Regions from separate parts of the Desulfosudis oleivorans Hxd3 genome, predicted to be linked through region 1. Evidence: predicted binding sites of a transcription regulator. Region 1 holds the regulator's gene; each other region holds the start of a gene.
What was found. Region 1 encodes sigma-54, which starts transcription at its own class of promoters, with help from an activator protein. Its sites were predicted from a motif close to TNTGGCACANTTTCTGCTNT; they were not measured.
Positions count from the first base shown of each region.

Region 1 (5,035 bases):
AGGCAGAAGGAAGTCAATCAAGTTTAAGAACTTTTCCAAAAAAGCGCTGCCGGTGGAGTGATTCAGCACATGGGCGGCCACGTCGGCATCCGTGCCGTTTTTATGCTTCAGGGGATCCACGAAATAGGGGTTGGGCAGAAACCGCACATCCATGATGATGTCCGCGTCATGGGGTATACCGTACTTGTAGCCGAAGGACATGACGTGAATCCGCATGGGCATGTGGTCGGCGCTTTTGCGGATTCTGGCCAGCAGGCGGATTTTCAGCTCGTGAATGGTCAGCGTGGAGGTGTCGATGACGGTGTCCGACGACGCGCGCAGCTCCTCCAAAAGTTCCCGTTCCCGCCGAATACCGGAAACCAGCCCCTTGTCCCCGGCCAGGGGATGGTGCCGCCGGGTCTGACTGTAACGCTGGATCAGGACATTTTCCCCGGCTTCAAAAAAGAGAACGGTCAGCCGGTATCCCTGGGCCTTGAGGTCGTTGAAAACAGAAGGGTAGGTGGCAAGAAAATCGGGCTCCCGCAGGTCCATGACAAAGGCCAGCCCCGATATGCCGGATGCGGTGTTTACCGGGATTTCCAGAAATTTCGGCAGCAGGGCCACCGGCATGTTGTCAACGCAGTAAAACCCGGCGTCTTCAAAAACATCCAGGGCCGTGCTTTTGCCGGAACCGGACAGGCCGGTGAGAATGTGAATGATGAAGTTGCGCATAGCGGATCACGGCTCTTCGTCATACTCCTCGATGATCTCCAGCACGGTATCCGCGTCCTGGGCGTCGGCCAGCCGCTGCCTGAAAATATCGTTTTTCAGCAGCTTGGAGATGCGGGAGAGCAGCATGAGGTGCAGCTCGGTGGAACCCTCCGGCGTAAAGAGCAGAAAAAAGATGTGGACCGGCCGGCCGTCCATTGCGTCAAAGTCCACGCCTTTGCGGCTCAGGCCGGCGCACAGGATCACGGTTCCCAGCTCCTTGAGCTTGCCGTGGGGAATGCCGATGCCACCGCCGATGCCGGTGGTGCCCAGACGCTCCCGTTCCATGAGCATGCGCACCAGCTTGCTGTGCTCAATGCCTGAAATTTTTGCCGCCGGAACGGTCAACTCCTCCAAGACCCCTTTTTTGTCCCGGGCCTCCAGGTTGACAAGAACCGCCTCCTTACGCAGTACATCCAGAAGTTTCATGTTTACTACCTTTATAAAACAGCCGCCGGTTTCCCAGGTTGATATGCCAGAGTGGAAAAATACGTCACTTGGCCGGCGATGTCAACCCGGGGCAGGAGACCGCGCAAGACGGGGAAGGAGATGCTTTTTCCCGGTGCAGTCCGTTTTCCCGGTGCCAAAAGTCCGAAAGGAGTGCCCCTTTACGGCAGGTCCGTGTCCTCCCGCTTGGCGGCTTTTCGGGTGGCCGGCCGGTGCTGCTTGATCTTCTGTTTGTTTTTCTTGATCTGTTTTTCGATTTTGTCCATGACCAGGTCGATGGCCGCATACATGTCCTCTGTTTCTTCCTTGCCGATGATATTGAGCTTGTCCCCGGTCAGGTTGATCTCCGCGATGTTGCGAAATTTTTCCACCGAGAGCAACACCTCAGCTTTGGCAGGGGAGTCGAAGAGCCGGTCGAACTTGTTGAGTTTTTCCGACACAAACTGTTTCAGGTGCTCCGATGCCTCCAGGTTCTTGAATGTGACTGTTACCTGCATGACCATTCTCCTTAAAATTGTTTGCGCTTGGTGGATGACAGGATGCCCATGGCTTCCCGGTATTTTGTCACCGTGCGCCGTGCGATGTTGATGTTGGCCGCTTTGAGTATGTCAGCGATCTTGTCGTCGCTGAAGGGCTTTTTGGGGTTTTCGTTTTTTATGATCTGCCGAATTTTGTCCTGTACGCTGACCGACGCCATGCTGTCGGCGCCGGTCCGGTTGATGGCGCTGTTGAAAAAGTATTTCAATTCAAAGATGCCCTGGGGTGTGTGGGCGTATTTGTTGGTGGTGACCCGGCTGATGGTGGATTCGTGCATGCCGATGTCTTCGGCCACATCCCGCAGGATCATGGGCCTGAGGTGGGCCACCCCCTTTTCAAAAAAATCACGCTGAAACTTGAGGATGCTGTTCATGACCGCGTAGATGGTCTTCTGCCGCTGCTGAATGCTTTTGATCAGCCAGGTGGCGGACCGGATTTTTTCCTGCAGGTACTCTTTGGCCTCTTTTGATCCGGCGGCCCGGCCCCGCATCGCCTGCCGGTAGTAGGGGCTGATGTGCAGTCGCGGCAGGTCGTCGTCGTTTAAAACAATGACAAAATCGTTTTCGAATTTGTGAACATAAATATCGGGAATGATGTACCCGGCGTCCTCCTGCTTGAAGCTTCTGCCGGGCCGGGGCTCTAAGGTCCGGATCAGGTTGACCGCGGCCACGATCTCTTCCGTGTCGGTTTTCAGTGCCCTGGCAATGACCTTGTAATTTTTGGACTCCAGATGCTTCATGTGGTTGTTCAGGATGCCGGCGATCACCGGGGTGTCGATTCCCAGCTGGCGGGCCTGGATCAACAGGCATTCCGCAAGGGTCCGGGCGCATACGCCGGGCGGGTCAAAATTCTGGAGCATGGCCAGAATGGTTTCCACCTGCTCTATGGGCGCGTTGGCCGTGGCCGCGATCTCCGCCACATCGGCCTTGAGATAACCATCGTCATCCACGTTGCCGACGATCAGGCTGGCAATGGCCTCTTCCTGGCCGGTGGGCAGGGTCATGAGAAACTGCCACAGCAGGTGGTCCTTTAAGGACTTGTGGGAGGCGACAAAGGATTCATACTGGGGCTGCTCCCTGGCCTCGCTTTCAAACTGGACCCCGCCGTAGGAGTTGTATTCATTGAGGTAGTTTTCCCACTCCACCTGGTCGGAGATCTTTTCTTCAATAGAGACCTCCTTTTCCGCTTCAACCCTTTCGGGAAGGGCCTCCGCTTCCCTGTCATCGGTTGAGAGCTCGTCTTCGGGCGCTGTTTCCGGGGCCTCTTCCAGTGCCGGATTTTCGGACAGTTCCTGCTGGATCATGTCCACCATCTCCAGCCGGTTGAGCTGCAGCAGCCGAATGGCCATCTGCAGCTGGGGGGTCATGACCAGTTGCTGGCTCAGCTTGAGGTGTTGTCGCAGATCAAGGGCCATACTATAACCTGAACCCCTCTCCCAGATAGATGCTTTTCGCGGTTTTGCTCTCCGCGATCACCTGCGGCGTGCCGGCCTCAATGATCTGCCCGTTGTTGAGAATATAGGCTTTGTCGCAGACCCCCAGGGTTTCCCGCACGTTGTGGTCCGACACCAGGACGCCCAGGCCCCGGTCGGTGAGGTGCTGAATGATGGACTGAATATCGGCCACGGCCAGCGGATCAATGCCGGCAAACGGCTCGTCCAGCAACACAAAAGCGGGGTTGGTGGCCAGGACCCGGCAGATCTCCAGGCGGCGCCGCTCTCCGCCGGAGAGCAGGCCGGCCCGCTGCCCGGACAGGCGCTCAATGCCCAGCTCTTCCAGCAGGGTATGGGTCCGTTCCACCTGCTGCGCCACGGGCAGGCCCAGGTATTCAAGAACGGCCCGAATGTTCTGTTCCACCGTCAGTTTTTTAAAGACCGACGACTCCTGGGGCAGGTAGCCGATGCCCTTGCGCGCCCGAATGTGCATGGGATCGCCGGTTATATCGTCGCTGTCCACGGCGATGGCGCCGCTGTCGGGACGGATCATGCCCACGGTCATATAGAACGTGGTGGTTTTGCCGGCGCCGTTGGGCCCCAGCAGGCCGGCCACCTGTCCGCTTTCCAGCTCCAGGCTCACCGCGTTCACCACGGGCCGTCCGCTGTAATGTTTCACCAGTTCCCGTAAATAGAGTACCGCCATGCCGGTGGTTCCTGTTATTTTTCCGTCTGGTCGTCGTTTTTGGATCCGTCCGGGTGGATCACCGCCTGAACCCTTGTTTCCCCGCCGCTGATAACGGTGACGCTTTCGGTTTCCGTGTGCAGGGTGATGGTGTCTCCGGAAATGCGGCCGCTTTTGCCCGTGACCGTGGAGCCGGGCCCCATGAGTACCACCCGGCCCGATTCCCGTGAATAGACGGCCTGGTCTGTTTTTGCAACTTTGTCGTCAAACAGAATGGTGACATTGCCCGTGGCGATGATCTCCCTGACGGTTTTGCCGGTACCGGTGTCAAGCCGGTTGGCGGTTCCGGGCGCCTGAGTGTCCGGGGCCGGGCTGTAAAAAACCTGAAGGGTGTCGGCCTGAATGTCAAATTTTTCGCCCACGGCGCGGACATTGCCGGTAAACTCGGCATAGTCGGCCCGGCTTTCAGAGACCAGCCGGTCCGCAGAGATATGAATGGCCTTTGCGTCGTCCTGCGGGGGGGGTGGTGTGTCGGCCGACGCGAAGAGCGCCGGAAAAACCAGAAAACAGATTGTCAGCAGTCCGGTTTGTATTTTCATTGTGTTCCATATGCCTGTTTCGATTGCCGGCATTATTGAAGCGCCAGTGCGTCGTCGGTGATGCGGCCGGTTACGTTTCCCGACAACACCGCCTTGCCGGATGTCATGTCAAAGGTCATGGAATTACCGGTAAAACGGAACGAATCCCCTGTGACGACAACCGGTTCGACAGAGTAAAGTATATGCCGGTTGTCGTTATAATGCAACGTCTGGGCATAAATTTTGCGAGCCCGGTTTTCCACCACCACCCCGCCGGAAAGGGTGGCGTCGCCGGTCTCGGTGGACAGCTCTCCCTGTTTCGCGGTGACCACCGAAGGGGTGCCGTCTTCGGCAAGAAACGTCAGCGTCACATTTTCAAACACCGCCTTTTTGTCACGGGCCAGAAGAGAGGCGGTGTCGGCGGTCAGGGTGTGGGAGATGCGGCCTTCCTGAACAAAGGTCTGGGAAACACCGGTCATGGAGATATCAACACCTGTGTCGGCCTGTTCAGTCGCCGCCGGCGGTACTGAAAGGGGCCGGCTCTGTACCAGCAGATAGATCACGGCACCCAGCGCGGCAAAAACGGTGATCATGAGAAACAGGGATATG
Region 1 is NC_009943.1:570,155-575,189, forward strand. Features, by position in the region: gene rapZ (RNase adapter RapZ) at 1-711, opposite strand, end outside; gene DOLE_RS02555 (PTS sugar transporter subunit IIA) at 718-1,176, opposite strand; gene hpf (ribosome hibernation-promoting factor, HPF/YfiA family) at 1,356-1,691, opposite strand; gene rpoN (RNA polymerase factor sigma-54) at 1,703-3,145, opposite strand; gene lptB (LPS export ABC transporter ATP-binding protein) at 3,147-3,869, opposite strand; gene DOLE_RS02575 (LptA/OstA family protein) at 3,884-4,447, opposite strand; gene lptC (LPS export ABC transporter periplasmic protein LptC) at 4,480-5,035, opposite strand, start outside.

Region 2 (5,035 bases), 1.1 Mb from region 1:
AACCTTCCCTTCTTGGCCTTGTCCGCGCCGGTAAAGGACCCCTTTTCATGGCCGAACAGCTCGGACTCCAGCAGGGTCTCGGTGATGGCGGCGCAGTTGATCTTGACAAAGGGGCCCTCCCTGCGGGCGCTGTTGAAATGCAGGGCCCCGGCGATCAGCTCCTTGCCGGTGCCGGATTCGCCGGTGATCAGGATGCTGGCGTCGGACGGGGCCGCCTGCTCCACGGTTTCCAGCAGCCGGGTCATGGCCGGACTGTTTCCGATGATCTGGTCCCTGGAAAACCGGCTGCCCAGCCGCTCCTTTAAGTGGCGGTTCTCCTTTCGCAGGCGGGCCGCCTCCAGAATCCGCTCCAGCGTAAGGCGCAGCTTTTCAAAATCCAGGGGCTTGGTCAGGTAGTCGTAAGCCCCTTTTTTCAGAGCCTCCACCGCCGTGTCCACCGAGGAGAAGGCGGTCATGATGATCACCGGCACTCCGGGGTTAAAAGACCGGATCTGCTCTAAGGCCTCCATGCCGGACATGTGGACCATCTTCAGGTCCATGAGCACGATGTCCGCGGGCCGGGTTTGAACATATTCCACCGCGGCCAGGCCGTCGTCGGCCTCGGCCGTCTGGTGGCCCCACCCCTCCAGAAGAGTGCGAAGCATGGAGCGGTGGCCGGCGTCATCATCAACAATCAGGATTGTGGCGTGCTTTTTCATGTTCTCCTTCTGTGTTTCGTTCATGCCGGAACGCGGATATGAAACGTTGTACCGTGGCCTTCCCGGCTCTCCACGGTGATGGTGCCGCCCAGACTCTCCACCAGCTTGTAGACAATGGCCAGGCCCAGGCCGGTGCCCCGGCTTCGGGTGGTAAAATAGGGATCGAAAATCTGCTCCATATCCTTTTCCGCAATGCCGTGGCCGGTATCTGTCACATCGATGGTCACGGTATCGTTGTTGTCGCCGTCGGACAGGGTGACGGTGAGGCGGCCCCCGCTCTCCATGGCGTCCACGGCATTTAAATACAGGTTGAGCAGCACCTGGTTGAGCCGGTCCCGGTCGGTGCGGATGACGGGCCGGGTCGTTTGAATGCGGGCCGTGGATTCTATACCCTTGTTGGTAAAATCGTTTTCCATCAGCCGCAGGGAATGCTCAATCAGCTCGCCGGGTTCTACCTCGGTTATCTCCAGGGAGACGGGCCGGGCAAACTCCAGAAGCTGGGTCACGGCCCGGTTGAGCCGTTCCACCTCGTAAATCATGGTGTCGGCGGTCTTCTTGTCCTGGTCCGAATCCGAAAACTTCTCCTTGAAATAGGTGGCAAACCCCTTGATGGAACTTAACGGGTTGCGGATTTCATGGGCCACGCCCGCGGCCAGCTTGCCGATGGCGGCCAGGCGGCGGCTGCGGGCCACCTCTTTTTCCAGGCGGCGCATGCCGGTAAGATCTTTTATCAGCAGCAGGTAGCCGGACACCCGGCCGCCTTCGTCCTGAATGGGGGAGGCCCCGATCTCCAGCACCCGGTCCACACCGTCCGGCCCCGGCACCTCCACCTCCTGGGAGACATTGCCTCCGTCCTGAACCACCTGGTCGGCCACCTGCCGCACCGGCGGCGGTAAACGGTCCATGTCCAGCGGGTCGTCATCCGTACGACAGGGCGCCATACCCAGAATCTCGGCGGCCCGGCGGTTGCACGACGTGATCTCCGGGCCGGGGCCGAAGGTGACCAGGCCGGCCGGCATGTTGGCCACCACCTCGTCGGAAAGGGCCTTGACACGGACAAAGGAGGAACGGGCCGACCGGTAGGCCTGAATGGAAAACAGCGCCAGCATGCCGGTGCACACGATCAGCAGCACCACCGTGCCGTTGAGGACTGCGCGGCGAATATAGGCGGACCGGGCCGCGTCCAGCCGGGTCATGTCAAAGCCGACAAAGATAAACTGGCGCACCGGGGGCTGGTCCATGTCCTGGAAAAAATGCATGGCGCACCAGTCGTTGAACAGCCGCTTGTGCTCTCCGGGCGGCAGCCGGTCGATCATGCTTTTGAGCCGGCCCCGGACGGCAGGGGGCCGGTCCGGCGTAAACTGCTTGAATACCTCGAATACCGGCCCGTTGTCATGCTCCACGCGGCGGTGAGAAATTGTGGAGGGGGCCTGGTCCGCCGGAATCTCCGGGAAATTCTCATACCGGCTGCCCACCCGGTCCGGGTCGCTGTGGGCAAGGATGTCGCCGGTCTCATCGGTAATCAGCAGGTAGGCGATGTCTTCCTGCAGGGAAACCTCCATGAGCAGCCGCTGCACCTTTTCCGCGCCCCACATCATCATCACCACGCCAGTGCGGGTGCCGGCCTCAAAGGAGCGGATCAGGGCCGCGCCTTTGCCTTTCATGTTTTCCACCACCCGCTGGTCATGGGTACGGATGTTGTCGACCACCACGAATACGAAGATGGGCACGGCAATCAGAAGCACCCCCACGATGCCGAACAGAAAGATGCTTTTTAAGGAAACCGTTCGTCGCTGCCTGGACTTCATAGTTTCAGAACCTTTAAATATTGATAAACGGCCCTGCATGGCCCGGCCGGTACAGGGACTGACGGAGTCGGTTATGCAAGAGAGGTGCCTTTATGTATTGAAAGCCTCCTGGCGGACCAATATAGGGGCTCGCTCTTACAGCTTCAATTGAAAGGGCCGGTTGCCTCCATTTCCGGCGGCCCCGCCGTTGTCCGAAAACTACGGGTAAATTTTACCCATATGGATACAAAAGGGTGCATAAAAAATATCCGGATTTAAGAAAACCTTACCGCCTTTACGGAAGGAAATCAACAAAAAACAATTTCAAAAACAGATTCTTATAAAAATTATTGCTGTCTGGCACGGGCCTTGCTATTCAGATAGGCAATTGAAAAATCGAAAATCAAAATTAACTTTATAAAACCGGCAAATCCGGTCTGAAAGGAGAAGTAAATGAAAAAGAGAGCACTGACAGCGGTTGTGGCGTTGTTTGTGATGGCCCTGGCCACTTACGGTTTTGCCTGGGGTCCGGACCGTTCAGGAGACTGTCCCCGGTTTCGTGGGCAAGGCGCGGAGGAAGGGGCCAATGCCCGGTCCCCGTGGAAAAGCGACCTGACGGAAGAGCAGCAGAAAGCGCTGGACGGGCTGAATCAGAAATTCATTGATGACACCGTGGATCTTCGCATCAGTATAAATACGGCGTCCGACAAGCTGGCCCTGCTGATGGAGACCTCCAAGCCGGACCGCCAGCAGATCAAAAAGCTGGTAAAAGAGATCTCTGAGCTCAAGGGAAAGCTTGCCGAAAAACATGTGGACTATCTGATGGAAGCCCGTGAGATAGCCCCTGAAGCAGGTAAACGGTTTGGTGTTGGAAAAGGAGCATGTGGTTTTGGTTTTCAGGGCCGGTCCCCCGGTCCTGGATTGTGCCGGAATTAGCAATCCGGTAATGGCGCGCGGCTGTGCCGGTCTCCTCCCCTGCGGCACAGCCTCCCCCCAACGCCATTGCCTTGCAACCGGCTCCTCCTGGCTGTGCCCTCTGCCTCCCCCCCCTCCCCCTCAAACGCGCGGGGGGCACAGCCTTTTCCTTAAAAAACCGCACACCATCTCCCGCCTTCACTTTTACGCTTGTTCTTAATCGACTTCGTTCCGGTTTGAAAAGTTTCTCTCATTCGAACACCTTCTTCGTGGTCTTCGTTTTCTTCGCGACCTTTGTGTTCAAACCGGCTGGCCGGCCAGCCTGACAGGTCTTTGATTGACACAAAGTCCCGGAGGCAAAACGCCATTTAACAAAAATCATGTGCTTCGGCAAAAAAACTGGTTTTTTCACCATGCCTCATGTAAGATACCGCCATGAAGCTGTAAAAAAACCTGTAAGCATTCTGTTTTTAATATACAATCCGACATTTAAGAAAAGGAGGGTGCATCCCATGTCGAAAAAACGCATTCTCGTGGTGGATGACGAACCCGATTTCGTCATGCTGGTGAAAAAATACTTGGAAAAGGCGGGCTTCCAGGTGGAAATGGCCTTCAACGGCGTTGAGGCCCTGGAAAAGGTCCATGCCAACCCGCCGGACGGTATGGTGCTGGACGTGATGATGCCGGAAAAAGACGGCTACGAGGTGTGCGCGGAACTCAAAGGGGATGAGAAGTACGCCGATATTCCCATTGTGCTGCTGACCGCCGTGGCTGACCACGTCAGCTCTACCCGCTACTCCCACTTTGACGGCATTTCCATGAAAGCCGACGACTATCTGCCCAAGCCCGCCTCCGCTGAAGACATCTGCGAAAGCGTCAAAAGCCTGGTAGACTAAAACAGACCGGGCCGGAAAGCGTTAAACTTTCCGGCCCCTTGTGTCTGCCGGACTAAACGTTTCTGGGCGCCGGCAGCCTGACGGTAAAGGTGCTGCCCTTGCCGGGCTGGCTCGCAAGGTCAATGGTGCCGCCCATCTGCTCCACCAGCCCTTTCACAATGGGCAGGCCCAGGCCGGTGCCCGTGATAAACCGGGTGTTCTCGTCCTTGACCCGGAAAAACTTTTCAAAAATCTTCTCCCTGTGCTGCTCGGCGACACCGAACCCGGTATCCGCCACAGACACCCTGAAAAACCCATCCTCCATGTCGGCCCGCACCACAACGGAACCGCCGTTGCCCGTGTATTGAAGGGCGTTGGCCACCAGGTTGCCAAAGATGCTTTCAAGGGCCAGGGGGTCGGCGGTCAGCTCGGGAAACGGCCCGGTCCCCAGCTCCAGGGAAAGCCTCTGCTCTCTGGCCGCGGCCCGGGACTGCATGAAGTCCACGATGCTGGCAAGCAGGTTTTCCAGCCGGATCGGCTGAATGTTGTGTGTCACGCCGCCGGACTCGATGCGGGACAGATCCAGCAGGTCCCCGATCAGGGCGATCAGGCCGCCGGTCTTCTCCTTGGCCCGGGAAAGGATGTACTGATCCTCGTTGTCGTCGTTTTCTTCGGCCATGTCCCGCAGCACCGCGCCCAGCTGCTCGTGAATGGTGGAGAGCGGGGACCGGAGTTCGTGGGACACCTTGGCCACGAACTC
Region 2 is NC_009943.1:3,387,137-3,392,171, forward strand. Features, by position in the region: gene DOLE_RS14445 (sigma-54-dependent transcriptional regulator) at 1-698, opposite strand, end outside; gene DOLE_RS14450 (ATP-binding protein) at 719-2,506, opposite strand; gene DOLE_RS14455 (Spy/CpxP family protein refolding chaperone) at 2,939-3,421, shown strand; gene DOLE_RS14460 (response regulator transcription factor) at 3,913-4,296, shown strand; gene DOLE_RS14465 (hybrid sensor histidine kinase/response regulator) at 4,349-5,035, opposite strand, start outside.
Region 2: the regulator sigma-54 is predicted to act here: its motif matches at 2,842-2,861, upstream of DOLE_RS14455 (Spy/CpxP family protein refolding chaperone).

Region 3 (5,035 bases), 450 kb from region 1:
CAAAACCAACACCCACCGCATCATCAAGCGGGTTCTGGAACAGGAGGGGGTCACCGGAGACACCTGGGATGCCCTGAAAAAAGGGGCCGGAACCTCCCCTTCTTCATAAAAACCGCCGCTGTTTTACACCTGCCACAACAAGGCCCTTAATTGGTGTCCATCCATCGGTTATGGGGACACGAAAAAGGTTTCCAATCCAGTCCCGCCATGGCGGGATTTCGCAAGATCAAGGAAAACAAGGGCTGACGCGGAGGCGTGCTGTTGTACGCCGCACAAGGAAGCCCGCAGTTTGACGCAGAGATTGCGGAAAAAGGCCATTTATGGATGGAAACTAATTGATCACCCGGCCCGGGGCAACCGGGGATTGCCGGGCACTTCCGGGGGCCGGCTCATTTCGATCAGGTAGTCCAGAACCACCCTTCCCAGCCGAATACCCCTGGTAATCAGGCCCTGGGTGCCGAACCGGGGATTAAACTCCAGAAGAAAGCAGTGTCCGTCCACCACGGCCACGTCAAACCCGGCATGGTTGATATCCAGTTCAATGGCCACCTTTTCCACCAGGCCAAGGGCGCTGTCGGGGATGTCCTCAAAACAGACGGTTCCGCCCCTGGACACATTGTTGCAGAAAGCCCCGTCCGGGGCCTGGCGCCAGTAGGCGGCCACAACCGACTTTCCCACCACCACCACCCGCAGGTCCCGGCTGATGGGAAGATACTCCTGGACAAAAAGGGTGTCGTTGCGGTCCACATAGGCCTTCAACGCCTTTTTGTCGGTGATCAGAAAAACCCCTTCCCCCATGGAACTTCTCACCTCTTTTGCCACAAAGGGAAAATCGAACTCATCAAGAATCTGCTCTGTGGCGTATTCGTTGCGTGACAGGATCCGGGTGACAGGAGCGTTCTCCGGGCAGACCGCCTCAAAGGCCCTGGCCATTTCAATTTTGTCGTGGCCGATGTGATAGGTGCTGACGCTGGGAAATATCCGTTTTTTAAGGCCATAATACAGGGGGTTGACCTGCCAGTATTCAGGATAAAGAATCCAGTCGGCCGACTTGACGGTCTCTTTTTCCCGGAACCAGTGCGCCGGCTTGATGGTCCGCACACCGGGAATGTCCAGGGTCTGAAGGGGATCGAAAGAAACCAGGCGCATGCTCGCGGACGGCTCCTATTGAGAGGAAAAGGGGGTAATGGGCTGGCCCCTGGAAGTAAAGGAGATGCCCTGCTGAATCTGGGTGCCGATCATGATGGACTCGACAATGGGTGGATTGACCGGGCCATCGGATGTCCACTCAACAATAAAGTTGGCGCCCGACCCGCCGCTTTTGTCCCGTTCCGGCACCACGTAGCGTATGGATTCCAACGGCTTTAACTTAACCGGCGCCGAGACATAGCTTTTCAGCTGCTTTCCCTGTGTTGCATAGTAGTCCGCTTTGGTGACAAGAATGGCGCGGCCGGGGTCGATGTTGCGAATGCTCAGGGTCACGGTCAAAAGAAAGGGCTGCTCGTTGTTACCGCTGTATATATGGGAATAGGCCGGCACGTAAAGGGTCTGGCCCGTGGAGAGCGGCAACACAGACTCTGCCCCGGCTGTGGACAGAAAAACCATCAGGCAGACCAGAACGGCCATCCCGATACGGACCATACAGCGTGGTGTTTTCACCCCTTCTCCTTTTTTCCGGATGCTCAAACGCCCTGTGGCAGAAACCCCCTCCGCCCGACTACTGACATTATTACACTTTTACACCACCGGCCGCGGCAATGCAATGTTTTTTGCGCCCGTAGAACCCCCGCGCTGATCGCATGTGCTGGTTTTTTGCCCCCGGTGCATATCGTAACATAAAATTTATGTTACGGTTTTGTCTTGCGACTAACAACAAACTACAAACATGAAACCTTTCTTTTTCCCTCTCGTTTTTTCAGATTCGTCCAAAGCTTTGCGGGTAAAGGGTTTTCACGATTTTATTGTCTCTGGCACGCGTTGTGCTTTTCTGTTCTGCCTGTCGGCGTGGATTTTCAGTTTAGCGGACCACGCCAAACGCATGCAACAGCAAAGAAAGGAGAAGCAACATGAAACGATTTGGTTTTGTTCTTGGTGTGTTGGGTCTGTTATTGGGGGTCGGTGTCAGCAGCGCGACGGCCGCGGCCGTGTCAGCCGGCGCGGATGTTGTGTCCGCCTATGTATGGCGGGGCATTACCTTCAATGACGAGGCGGTGGTCCAGCCCTATCTGGACGTCACCGCGGAAAACGGTATTAACCTGAACGTATGGGGCAACTACGACGTGGGTGATTATGGGGGAACCCTGGCGGAAGATAACGAGTTTTCCGAAATCGACCTGACGCTTTCCTACGGATTTTCCCTGGATCCCGTGGATATTACCGTGGGCCACATCGAATACCTGTTTCCCAATGGCGGGGGCCAGGGGACCAGTGAGCTGTTTATCAGCACCTGGGCGTCCCTGGTGGCAGGACTGTCCGCGGGTGTCGATTTTTATTATGACTATGACGAACTGGATGAATACTACCTGTCGGCGGGCATTGCCTACGACCTGGAGCTTCCCCGGGGCATCGGCCTTGGATTTGGCGCGTCGGCCGGGTACGCAGGAAACCGCTATGCCGCGGATGGAAACCACGACTTTTACGACTACAACCTCTCCCTGTCCGCGGGGTTTCCGGTAACCGACTCCGTCGACCTGTCCGCATTTATTGCCTACACGGACACCTTTGACAACACCACCCTGCCCGACCAGGATGTCGACGTTTATGGCGGCGCCGGGTTCTGCGTGAATTTCTAACCAGACGCCCTTGCGAAAAAGCCCCCTCCCGCCTTTTTCGCATAAAAAACCCGGTATTCCGGCGTGAGACATGCCGGAATACCGGGGCTCTTTTTTCTATTTGCCGGGTCTTATGTGGAAAGTTCCTTTCCACAGTGCTTGCAGACCTTGGCCCGTTTCTTGATAATTTCCGCGCAGTAAGGGCATTCCAGGGTAAAGTGGCGCTCGTGAATTTTAGCCACGGCCTTTTGGGCGGCCTCATTTAAAATCGCGTTGCCGAAATTGTAGCTCCGCAGGGGTTCAATAGCCTCCAGATCGCCGATATCCCCCACCATCTCAGCGGCCTTGAGCCGCACCTTGGCGGGCTCGGTGGCATCCAGCAGCAGGGTCAGCACTTCGTACCAGCTTTTGGTGGTGTAAAACTCGGCCAGCAGGGAAAACCCCCGCTTGGTGGCCTCCCGAATCCGGTCCTGCTCGGCCACGGTCTCTTCGGTCACCACCTGGGCCAGGCCGCCCTGGTCGCTGAAAACCGGCATGGTTTCAAACTGCTCCGTGAACGGATAGCACATGTTCCGGTAAGAGGCCTTGTGGCCAAAGGTCTCCTGCATGTAGGCCCACCCCTGGGTATAGGTGGGACAATTGTTGTTAAAACAGACAAACAGATAAGGTGTTCCCCACCCAAGGCCGTCACTGAAGTTCAGAATCGGGGGTTCCCATATCTCCATCTCCTGCCCGCACGCCGGGCACCGGGGCTTTTTTTCTGCCAGCAGTCTTTCCAGATACTGCTCTTTTGTTTCGATGGTCATGTGTCACCTCTTTTTTGTGAGTCCAAAACGGTCCTTTGGTGTTTGTTCGCTTTGGACGGATGTTTGATAAACACCATGGCGCTCCACCCGCCGTCGGATGATTGCCAGATACAGGTTGCCGTGGTGTCAAACGCCGCCATCAGGGGCGCGGTCTCCTGGGTTCGAATGCCGGAAACCACCAGGCCGCCACCCGGCATCAGCAGATTGTCAATCAGGGGCGCGTATCGCTTCAGGGTCGGCAGCCGAAGGTTTGCCGTCACCAGAAAAAACGGTCCGCTCACCTGCTCAAGGCCCCTGTCGGACACCACGATGCGGTCGGACAAATCGTTGAGGGCCACATTGTCCGCCGCCTCTTTTCTTGCGCACGGATCGATATCAATGGCCAGCACTCGAAAGACCCCCAGCCGGGCCGCCACAAGGGCCAGCACGCCGGACCCGGTGCCGATGTCCAGGGCGGCGGCGGACCGGTCAAGCCCGGTGTGCGCGGTAAAAAGAAAATCCAGGCCGCACACGGAAAGTCGTGTGGTGGGATGGCGACAATCACCAAAGGCGGCCCCCGGCATCAGCCGGACCATTTGACAACCGATTTCCAGGGGCACCGGCACCCGGGGCGGGGCCACCATCACGTGGGGGGAGAGCCGCACCGTGCCCCCGTAATTTTTTTCAAGAAAACAGTTGCCGCACTCTTCCGAAAACCGAAGCGTACCGGCATCCACCAGGCCGGTAATGGCGGCCTTTACCCGCCGGATGCCCACCCCGTGCTGTTCAGAAACCGCCCGTATCACCTGCCGGCAGACAAGCCGGGCCTCGGCGTCGGTCACCATGCGGACCACATCCGCGGCAATCGGGTCGGGGTCACTGGTTTTCAAAAAGATCGATTCCCTCTTTTTCCAGCAGGTCCCGGTACCAGGAAGCAAAGGCGAACATGCCGAGGGCCCGCTCCTCCTCGTTGATAATGCCCAGGCACAACTCAAAAGCGCCCCGGGCATACTGGGTGCTGTAGGTCTCCATCGCCAGCGTCTGCAAAAACTCCCGGATCAGCACCTGGCTGGTCCGCCGGGTCTTGTCCTTTCGCATGTCGATGGGATCCTTGGGCTCCTGAAAGGGGTCCCACTTGTCATACCCTTTTTTCTGGACCCATCGCTGGGCCCGCGGGGACATGGCGTCAAAAATCGCCTGCTTTCGCGCTGCCTTTTCCTCCGGAGAAAACGCTTCGATCTTCATTCTTTCTCCTCTTTCCCGTCCTCTGTGTTCTCCGCTTCCTGGTTAAACCCGAAAAACGCGTCATCGTAGTCGGAGAGAAGGGCCATTGAAACCGGCACCAGCATTTCGTCCATTTTGGTGTACCGGGTCTGAATGTCGACCATCAGCTCCCGGGAAAGGGCGTAAAGCTGAGAATAAATCTTATCCATATTAAGGGTGGGGTATTTTCCGCCGGCCTCAAATCCGCTTTTGCCA
Region 3 is NC_009943.1:118,066-123,100, reverse strand. Features, by position in the region: gene DOLE_RS00555 (AMP-binding protein) at 1-109, shown strand, start outside; gene DOLE_RS00550 (ATP-grasp domain-containing protein) at 340-1,149, opposite strand; gene DOLE_RS00545 (DUF3124 domain-containing protein) at 1,165-1,659, opposite strand; gene DOLE_RS00540 (TorF family putative porin) at 2,067-2,792, shown strand; gene DOLE_RS00535 (zinc ribbon domain-containing protein) at 2,903-3,577, opposite strand; gene DOLE_RS16880 (50S ribosomal protein L11 methyltransferase) at 3,574-4,446, opposite strand; gene DOLE_RS00525 (hypothetical protein) at 4,433-4,801, opposite strand; gene DOLE_RS00520 (YkgJ family cysteine cluster protein) at 4,798-5,035, opposite strand, start outside.
Region 3: the regulator sigma-54 is predicted to act here: its motif matches at 1,967-1,986, upstream of DOLE_RS00540 (TorF family putative porin).